4 regions of the Serratia sp. GW822-FHT06D09 genome follow, and region 1 is predicted to be linked to each of the others. Evidence: predicted binding sites of a transcription regulator. Region 1 holds the regulator's gene; each other region holds the start of a gene.
What was found. Region 1 encodes PhoB, which activates phosphate uptake and scavenging genes when phosphate is short. Its sites were predicted from a motif close to CTGTCATAAAACTGNCNNAT; they were not measured.
Positions count from the first base shown of each region.

Region 2: pstS (phosphate ABC transporter substrate-binding protein PstS) is a predicted target of PhoB. The motif match lies at 1,026-1,045, and genes of this name have one in related genera.
Region 3: ugpB (sn-glycerol-3-phosphate ABC transporter substrate-binding protein UgpB) is a predicted target of PhoB. The motif match lies at 1,100-1,119, and genes of this name have one in related genera.
Region 4: glpT (glycerol-3-phosphate transporter) is a predicted target of PhoB. The motif match lies at 1,491-1,510, and genes of this name have one in related genera.

Region 1 is NZ_JBXALO010000005.1:285,165-287,369, forward strand. Features, by position in the region: gene phoR (phosphate regulon sensor histidine kinase PhoR) at 1-539, opposite strand, end outside; gene phoB (phosphate response regulator transcription factor PhoB) at 564-1,253, opposite strand; gene sbcD (exonuclease subunit SbcD) at 1,478-2,205, shown strand, end outside.
Region 2 is NZ_JBXALO010000007.1:29,259-31,463, forward strand. Features, by position in the region: gene glmS (glutamine--fructose-6-phosphate transaminase (isomerizing)) at 1-785, shown strand, start outside; gene pstS (phosphate ABC transporter substrate-binding protein PstS) at 1,122-2,162, shown strand.
Region 3 is NZ_JBXALO010000007.1:270,758-272,962, reverse strand. Features, by position in the region: gene ugpB (sn-glycerol-3-phosphate ABC transporter substrate-binding protein UgpB) at 1-870, opposite strand, end outside; gene AC1RKG_RS18150 (aminotransferase-like domain-containing protein) at 1,184-2,205, opposite strand, start outside.
Region 4 is NZ_JBXALO010000007.1:231,953-234,157, forward strand. Features, by position in the region: gene glpT (glycerol-3-phosphate transporter) at 1-1,336, opposite strand, end outside; gene glpA (anaerobic glycerol-3-phosphate dehydrogenase subunit A) at 1,702-2,205, shown strand, end outside.

The DNA of each region.
Region 1 (2,205 bases):
ATCACACGAAACTCGACGTAATGCTCGTTATTCAGTTGCAGCGTCAAAGGGCGGGAGAACTCCTGCTGTTGCAGATAGTGACTGAACTCCGGATAACGCAACAGGTTGAGAATGTGCTGGCCATTGTCTTCCGGCCAGCGGAAACCCAGCAAATGCTGCGCCAGCCCGTTGCACCAAAAGATATTGCCTTCGACGGTAGTCATCACTACCGCATCGGGCAGCGATTCCGCTCCGCTACGGAAGCGTTTGATCAACAGCGCCAGCTCACGACGCCGACGACGGTTCCGTTGCTGCATCTGATACAAGCCGTAAAACAGCGGTTCCCAGCTCCAGCGGCCAGGCGGCGGCGTCATGCTGCGGTCAACCCACAGCCAGTGGGAAAGTTTGAGTTGATTGTAGAAATTCCATACCAACGCCGCCAGCACGGAGGCCAGCAGCAGCCAGGGCAGATAACCGAAAATCAGCCCCAACAGTAAGGCAGGCAGGCAGAAAAGGGCCAGCTCCAGGGCCAGCCTCTTCCAGGATAGACGTTCTAACACGGCATATTCTCCAGCGCGGCGCGATCAGTAGCGCGTTGAGAATCGGTAGCCGGTGCCCCGAACGGTTTGAACCATTTTGTCATGACCACTGGTCTCTAACGCCTTACGGAGCCGACGGATGTGCACGTCAACGGTGCGGTCTTCCACATAAACGTTAGTGCCCCAGACGTGATTAAGCAACTGCTCACGGCTATAAACGCGTTCAGGATGGGTCATAAAGAAGTGCAACAGCTTGAACTCGGTCGGCCCCATATCCAGCGCTTGTTCGTTAGCCATCACGCGGTGTGAGGAAGGGTCCAGGCTCAGCCCTTGCATTTCAATCACTTCTTCCACCGCCATCGGTGAAATACGGCGCATTACCGCCTTGATGCGCGCCACCAGTTCCTTCGGTGAGAAGGGTTTGGTGATGTAATCATCCGCCCCGACTTCCAGGCCGCGCACCCGGTCTTCTTCTTCACCGCGCGCGGTCAACATCATCACCGGAATATCGCGGGTTAGCGCTTCACGCTTCATATGTTTAATAAACTGAATGCCGGATCCCCCGGGTAACATCCAGTCGAGCAACACTAAATCAGGGAACGGCTCAGACAGGCGCGTCACGGCGCTGTCATAATCCTCAGCTTCCAACGGTTGGTAACCATTCTGTTCCAACACAAAGCACACCATCTCACGGATCGGCGCTTCGTCTTCCACCACCAGTATGCGTCTTGCCATCGTCAATCCTGCCAATGTGTTAGCGATCACAGTTGATTGCGGGCGCCATTATGCGTCAGTTTTGTGACACTTTTATGAAAAAAGCGGGCTGTTATAGGCAGTAAGCATAGCGATTATTTCCAACGTCAAAGAAAAATCATTCAGTTGTCATAATGATTGCGTCACGACAGCCGCCGCAACGCCCTTTATAATCACCGCCATTACCCTATCGCCCCGGGAGTGTCATGCGCCTGATCCACACCTCTGACTGGCATCTTGGCCAGTACTTTTTCACCAAAAGCCGCGCCGCCGAGCATCAGGCATTTCTGCGCTGGCTGATCGAACAGATCGAACAACACCAGGTGGATGCGCTGATCGTCGCCGGGGATCTGTTCGATACCGGCTCGCCGCCAAGCTACGCCCGCGAGCTGTATAACCGCTTCGTGGTGGAACTGCAGCGTACCGGCTGCCAGTTGGTGGTGTTGGGCGGCAATCACGACTCCGTGGCCACCTTAAATGAATCGCGTGAATTACTTTCCTGCCTGAATACCACCGTGATCGCCAATGCGCAGAGCGAAATCGAACAACAGGTGCTGGTGCTGAATCAACGCGACGGCCAACCGGGTGCGGTATTGTGCGCCATTCCTTTTCTGCGCCCGCGCGATCTGCTCACCAGCCGCGCCGGTGAGTCCGGGGTGCAAAAACAGCAGGCGCTGCAAGAGTCTATCGCCGACCACTATCACACCCTGTACCAGGCCGCCTGTGCGCGCCGTGATGCGCTGGGCTTGCCGCTGCCCATCGTCGCTACCGGCCATCTGACCACCGTCGGCGTCACCACGTCCGACTCGGTGCGCGACATCTATATTGGTACGCTGGATGCCTTCCCCGCACAGGCGTTCCCGCCGGCCGATTACATCGCGCTGGGGCATATTCATCGCGCGCAAAACGTCGCCAAATCTGAACATATTCGCTA
Region 2 (2,205 bases), on a different contig from region 1:
AGTCCGGCGAAACCGCCGATACCCTGGCGGCGCTGCGCCTGTCGAAGGAATTGGGCTACCTCGGTTCGTTGGCGGTGTGTAACGTGGCCGGTTCTTCGCTGGTGCGTGAATCCGATTTGGCGCTGATGACCAAGGCCGGGACCGAAATTGGCGTGGCCTCTACCAAGGCCTTCACCACCCAGTTGGCGGTGTTGTTGATGCTGGTGGCGCGTTTGGGCCGTCTGAAAGGCATGGCGGAAAGCGTTGAGCATGAAATCGTACACGGCCTGCAGGCGTTGCCGGCGCGTATCGAACAGATGCTGTCGCTGGACAAAAGCATTGAAGCGCTGGCGGAGGGCTTCTCCGACAAGCACCACGCGCTGTTCCTCGGCCGTGGCGATCAGTACCCGATTGCCATGGAGGGTGCGCTGAAGCTGAAAGAGATCTCCTACATTCACGCGGAAGCCTATGCGGCCGGTGAATTGAAGCACGGCCCGCTGGCGTTGATCGATGCCGATATGCCGGTGATCGTGGTGGCGCCGAACAACGAACTGTTGGAAAAACTGAAATCCAACATCGAAGAAGTTCGCGCGCGCGGTGGCCAGCTGTACGTGTTCGCCGATCAGGATGCCGGTTTCGTCAGCAGCGAAGGGATGACCATCATTCCATTGCCGCACGTAGAAGAAATCGTGGCCCCTATCTTCTACACCGTGCCGTTGCAGCTGCTGTCTTACCATGTGGCGTTGATCAAAGGTACCGATGTTGACCAGCCGCGTAACCTGGCTAAGTCTGTCACCGTAGAGTAATCCGCTGCTGTTAATCTCTAAAAGCCGGCCACTGTGCCGGCTTTTTTCATAACGGGATCAAATATGACAAGAGTGCTACAGCGGAGATAAAAGTTGTCATATTCAAACGGATAGCGGCGATGGAAAGGGTTTTTTTATTGATTAATTACTGAGTGGTTTTATGTTTAATGGTTTGATTTTTATAGAGTAATCACATCCGTGCTCTCACTGTAATATAACTGTCATATTTCGTACATTTTACTGTCACCAAACTGTCCTATTTTCCCTCCTGCAGCAATACTTACTCTGATGAAAACGACTCAAAGTCGATTTTTGAATATCCCATTAGGAGGGATTATGAAACTGATGCGTACCACCGTCGCCAGTATTGTGGCAGCGACTTTCTCCCTGACCGCCGTGTCCGCGTTCGCTGCTGCTAGCCTGACCGGTGCAGGTGCGACATTCCCCGCTCCGGTTTATGCCAAGTGGGCAGATTCTTATCAGAAAGAAACCGGCAACAAAGTTAACTATCAGGGCATCGGCTCTTCTGGTGGCGTGAAGCAAATCGTCGCCAATACCGTTGACTTTGGTGCCTCCGATGCACCTTTGAGTGATGACAAGCTGGCGGCCGATGGCCTGTTCCAGTTCCCTACCGTGATCGGTGGCGTGGTGCTGGCCGTTAACATCCCGGGCATCAAATCCGGTGAGCTGACCCTGGATGGGAAAACCCTGGGTGATATCTACCTGGGCAACGTGAAAAAATGGAACGACCCGGCGATCACCAAGCTGAACCCAGGCGTCAAGCTGCCGGATCAGAACATTGCGGTTGTTCGTCGCGCGGACGGTTCAGGCACCTCTTTCGTGTTCACCAGCTATCTGTCTAAAGCCAACGCGCAGTGGAAAGAGAAAATCGGTGCAGGTTCTACCGTTAACTGGCCAACCGGTCTGGGCGGCAAGGGCAATGACGGCATCGCCGCATTCGTACAGCGTCTGCCAGGCTCCATCGGTTACGTTGAATACGCGTATGCCAAACAAAACAACCTGGCCTACACCAAGCTGATTTCTGCCGACGGCAAAGCGGTTAGCCCAACAGAAGAGAGCTTCAGCGCCGCCGCTAAAGGCGTTGACTGGAGCAAAACCTTCGCCCAGGACCTGACTAACCAGAAAGGTGACAACGCCTGGCCAATCACCTCCACCACCTTCATCCTGGTGCACAAAGAGCAGAAAAACCCGGCTCAGGGCACCGAAGTTCTGAAGTTCTTTGACTGGGCGTATAAAACCGGCGCCAAGCAGGCTAACGACCTGGATTACGCCACGCTGCCGAACGAAGTTATCGAGCAGGTGCGTGCAGCATGGAAAACCAACGTAAAAGACAGTTCCGGTAAAGCGCTGTACTAACAACGCAGGGGCGCGTGATTCGGCGCGCCCCACTCAGTTTTTC
Region 3 (2,205 bases), on a different contig from region 1:
GCCCACGCCATAGTTGAATTTGGCGTAATGCTTGATGTCCGCCAGCGAGCCGGATGAAGCGGTGGTAATCGCACAGTCACCGCTGTAGAACTTCTCGGTGGATTCGTCTTTACGGCCGAAATAGGTGAAGTCACCTTTTTTGTTCATCTCTTCCAGCAGTTGGATATGCTTGACCTGCAACGGCTTGTTGAACTCCAGCTTGGCGCTCGCGCCACCAAAGCCATTGTTCTCCGTGGCGAATGGCACGCCGTGCCAGGCACTGAAGTTCTCCAGTTGGATCCAGCCCTGCCAGCCGCTGGCATAGCCGCATTTCATGCCAGCTTCACGCAGTTTGGCGGTGTCCGCCGCCAGCTCCTGCCAGGTTTTTGGCGGCTGGTCTGGGTTCAAACCGGCTTTCTTGAAGGCATCTTTGTTGTAATACAGCACCGGGGTGGAGCTGTTGAACGGCTGCGACAGCAGGTGTCCACTTTTGTTGTCGGTGTAGTAACCGGACACCGTAGGCACGAATACCGATTCGTCAAAGCTGATGCCCGCGTCTTTAAACACTTCGTACACCGGCTTGATCGCCTTGCTGGCCATCATGGTGGCCGTACCCACTTCATACACCTGCAGGATCGCCGGCGCTTTACCGGAGCGATAGGCCGCGATGCCCGCCGCCAGACTTTGTTCGTAGTTGCCTTTATAAACCGGAACAATTTTGACGTCGGTGTGCGACTGGTTAAAGCGGTCCGCCAGGGAATCCACTTCTTTACCCAGTTCACCCTCCATCGAATGCCAGAACGGGATCTCGGTCGCCGCCAGTGCCTGAGTGCTGACCGCCAGGGTCAACGCGACGCACAGCGTGGTTTTGCGAATAGCGTAGGTGAGCATGCCTAACTCCTGAAAAAGCTGGTGTATCCCCTGCATCTTTCACGCCGCAGCCGTGTTGGTTTCCCTCTATCACCTCAGTCATTTACCTATGTAAACTCCTGAGGATTCTGGCGGTCACCGCCTTGCTGCTACGTGAAATCTATTGGGGCAATAAGCGCGTGAGCGAAAAGAATCAGTTTTTTGTTCGGAAGCTAACATGCCATGCTCGGATGACAGAAAAATAACCGTTAGATGACAGCCATATGACGGAAGAGTGAAGTGCAGATTGCGGTTTGATGTCGGCGACGGGGAAAGATCCCCGCCGCCGTGAAGATCACAGTGAACGGCGCAGGCGGGCAACCGCTTCCTGCATTTGCTGTTCAGTGGCGGTGGCGAACGACAGGCGGAAGGTAGAACGGTCCGGATTGTCTGAGAAGAAGTATTCTCCCGGCACAAACACCACGCCCTGCTGCAGGGTGGTTTTCAGCCATTCGGTGGCGTTGAACGGCTGACGGAAACGCGCCCACAGGAACATGCCGCCTTTCGGCATATCGAAGCTGATATGGTCACCCAGCTCTTTTTCCACCAGCCCGGCCAGGATCTCACCCTTTTGTTTGTAAGCCGCGCGGATCTTTTCGATCTGCGCCGGCAGGCGATCCAGCCCCAGGTAACACTCTACGATGCTCTGCGACAATGCGCTGGCATGCAGATCCGCCGCCTGCTTGATGATTGCCACTTTATGCAGCAAAAACGGCGGCAGGATAGCCCAGCCCAGACGCAACCCCGGAGCCAGGATCTTGGAGAAGGTCGAGGTATAGATAATGTTATCGGTATGGCCCAGCACCTGCTGCGAAACCTGGTGCAGCGTCGCGTTACGCTCGTCGGTAAAACGCAGTTCGCCGTACGGATCATCCTCGATGATCAGGAAATTGTGCTCGGCCGCCAGCTTGACCAACAGTTCGCGACGCGGGGCGCTCAGGGTAATGCCGCTTGGGTTGCCGAAGTTCGGCACCACATACACGCCCTTGATGCGCTGCGTTTTCAACAGCTCGGCCAGTTCTTCGACCACCATGCCATCGCTGTCGGACGATACCGACATGATGTTGGCTTCCGCCAGTTCCAGCGTCTGCAACGCCGCCAGGTAGGTCGGACGTTCCACCACGAACACGTCGCCCGGGTTCACAATGGCGCGCATCACCAGATCCAGCGCCTGTTGGGAGCCGGCCGTGACCATCACTTCATCGGCGGTGGCGGTGACGCCGCGTTCGGCACACAGCTCGCAGATGCGTTCACGCAGCACCGGGCTGCCTTCGGTCAGACCGTACTGAAAAGCGCTTTTCGCCTGTTCGGTGATCG
Region 4 (2,205 bases), on a different contig from region 1:
CGATTTCCGCGTGGTGTTTTTTCTCGCTCATCATGGTCAGCAACAGCAGCACTACCGCGCCGATGCTACCGCCAATCATCACCATAAAGCCGCCGTCCCAACCGAAGTAGTCAACGGTGTAGCCGACGATGGCGCTGGCTGCAACAGAGCCGCCCAGGTAACCGAACAGACCGGTGAAGCCTGCGGCGGTGCCGGCGGCTTTCTTCGGTGCCAGTTCCAGTGCGTGCAGGCCGATCAGCATGACCGGGCCGTAAATCAGGAAGCCGATGGTGATCATACAGGCCATATCGATGCCAGGATTACCGACCGGGTTCAGCCAGTAAACAACGGTGGCAATGGTCACCAGCGTCATGAAGAACACGCCGGTAGCGCCGCGGTTACCCTTGAACACCTTGTCCGACATCCAGCCGCACAGCAGGGTGCCCGGAATACCGGCATACTCGTACAGGAAGTAAGCCCAGGAAGACTTGTCCAGCGCGAAGTGTTTCACTTCTTTCAGGTAGGTCGGTGACCAGTCCAGAATGCCGTAACGCAGCAGATAAACGAACACGTTGGCTACGGCGATGTACCACAGCAGTTTGTTCGGCAGGATGTACTGCATGAAGATCTGCTTGGCCGTCAGCTCTTCTTCCGCTTTGTCGGTGTAGTCGTCCGGATAATCGTTTTTGTATTCTTCAATCGGCGGCAGGCCGCAGGATTGCGGGGTGTCGCGCATCAGGGCAAAGGCGATCAGGGCTACCAGAATGGCACCGAAGGCCGGCATGTACAGCGCCGCGTGCCAGTCGTTGAACCAGGCCATACCCAGCAAGAACAGCAGCGGTGGCAGGCCGCCACCCACGTTATGGGCGCAGTTCCAGACCGAAACGATACCGCCACGCTCTTTCTGCGACCACCAGTGCACCATGGTACGGCCACAAGGCGGCCAGCCCATGCCCTGGAACCAACCGCACAGGAACAGCAGCACGAACATGACCGCGATGCTCGATGTCGCCCATGGAACGAAGCCCATGAACAGCATGACCGCAGCAGCCAAAATCAGGCCTGCGGGCAGGAACACGCGAGGGTTGGAGCGGTCAGAAACCGACCCCATGATAAATTTGGAGAAACCGTAGGCGATGGAAATACCGGACAGCGCGAAACCGAGGTCACCGCGGCTGAAGCCCTGGTCAATCAGGTAAGGCATGGCCAGGGTGAAGTTCTTGCGCACCAGGTAGTAGGCGGCATAACCGAAGAAAATCCCCATAAATATTTGCCAGCGCAATTTACGGTACAGCGGGTCGACTTTGTCGACCGGCACACGTGAAATGTGTGCTGCCGGCTTAAAAATACTCAACATGAGCGCCTCCGATGGCTTTATCTAGTTATCACATCAATATGATCTTTTACGTTCATTTGATGATTGAGCGGATATCGAATGTGGTGTTTTTTTGTTCCATAACGAGCGTCATCCTAGTCAAAACCGCCTGGTGTCGCTGTGATGAATGGCGCAAATGTTACACTTTTATGAAACACCGGCGGATTTTGAGCGATTCGTTAACGTTATGAAATAGAAAAACGCCTAAAAATCGTGATTGTGATCACATTCGTGGTTTTTTGTGGACATTTTACTTTCGTTTTAAGTTCGTTATTGTTCCTTATCAAACAAAGACCCCAATGACTGTGGCCCAATAGGGCAATAACCACGGATCCAGAGGGAGCGTCATGAGCAGCCATTCAGCAGAAAACGAAACGGATGTGATCATCATTGGCGGCGGCGCGACCGGCGCGGGCATTGCTCGTGACTGCGCACGCCGCGGACTGCGTTGCATACTGCTGGAGCGTCATGATATCGCCACCGGCGCGACCGGGCGCAACCACGGTCTGCTGCACAGCGGTGCGCGTTATGCGGTAACCGACGGCGAATCGGCGCGCGAATGCATAGAAGAGAACCGTATCCTCAAACGCATTGCGCATCACTGTATCGAGCGAACCGACGGGCTGTTTATCACCCTGCCGCAGGATTCGCTGGCTTACCAACAGCAGTTTATTGTCTCCTGCCACAGCGCCGGTATCAACGCTGAAGCTATTGATCCGCAGTTGGCGTTGCGGCTGGAGCCGGCGGCTAATCCGGCGCTCATCGGTGCCGTGCGCGTGCCGGACGGCACTGTCGATCCTTTCCGTTTGACCGCCGCCAATATGCTCGATGCCCGTGAGCATGGCGCGCAG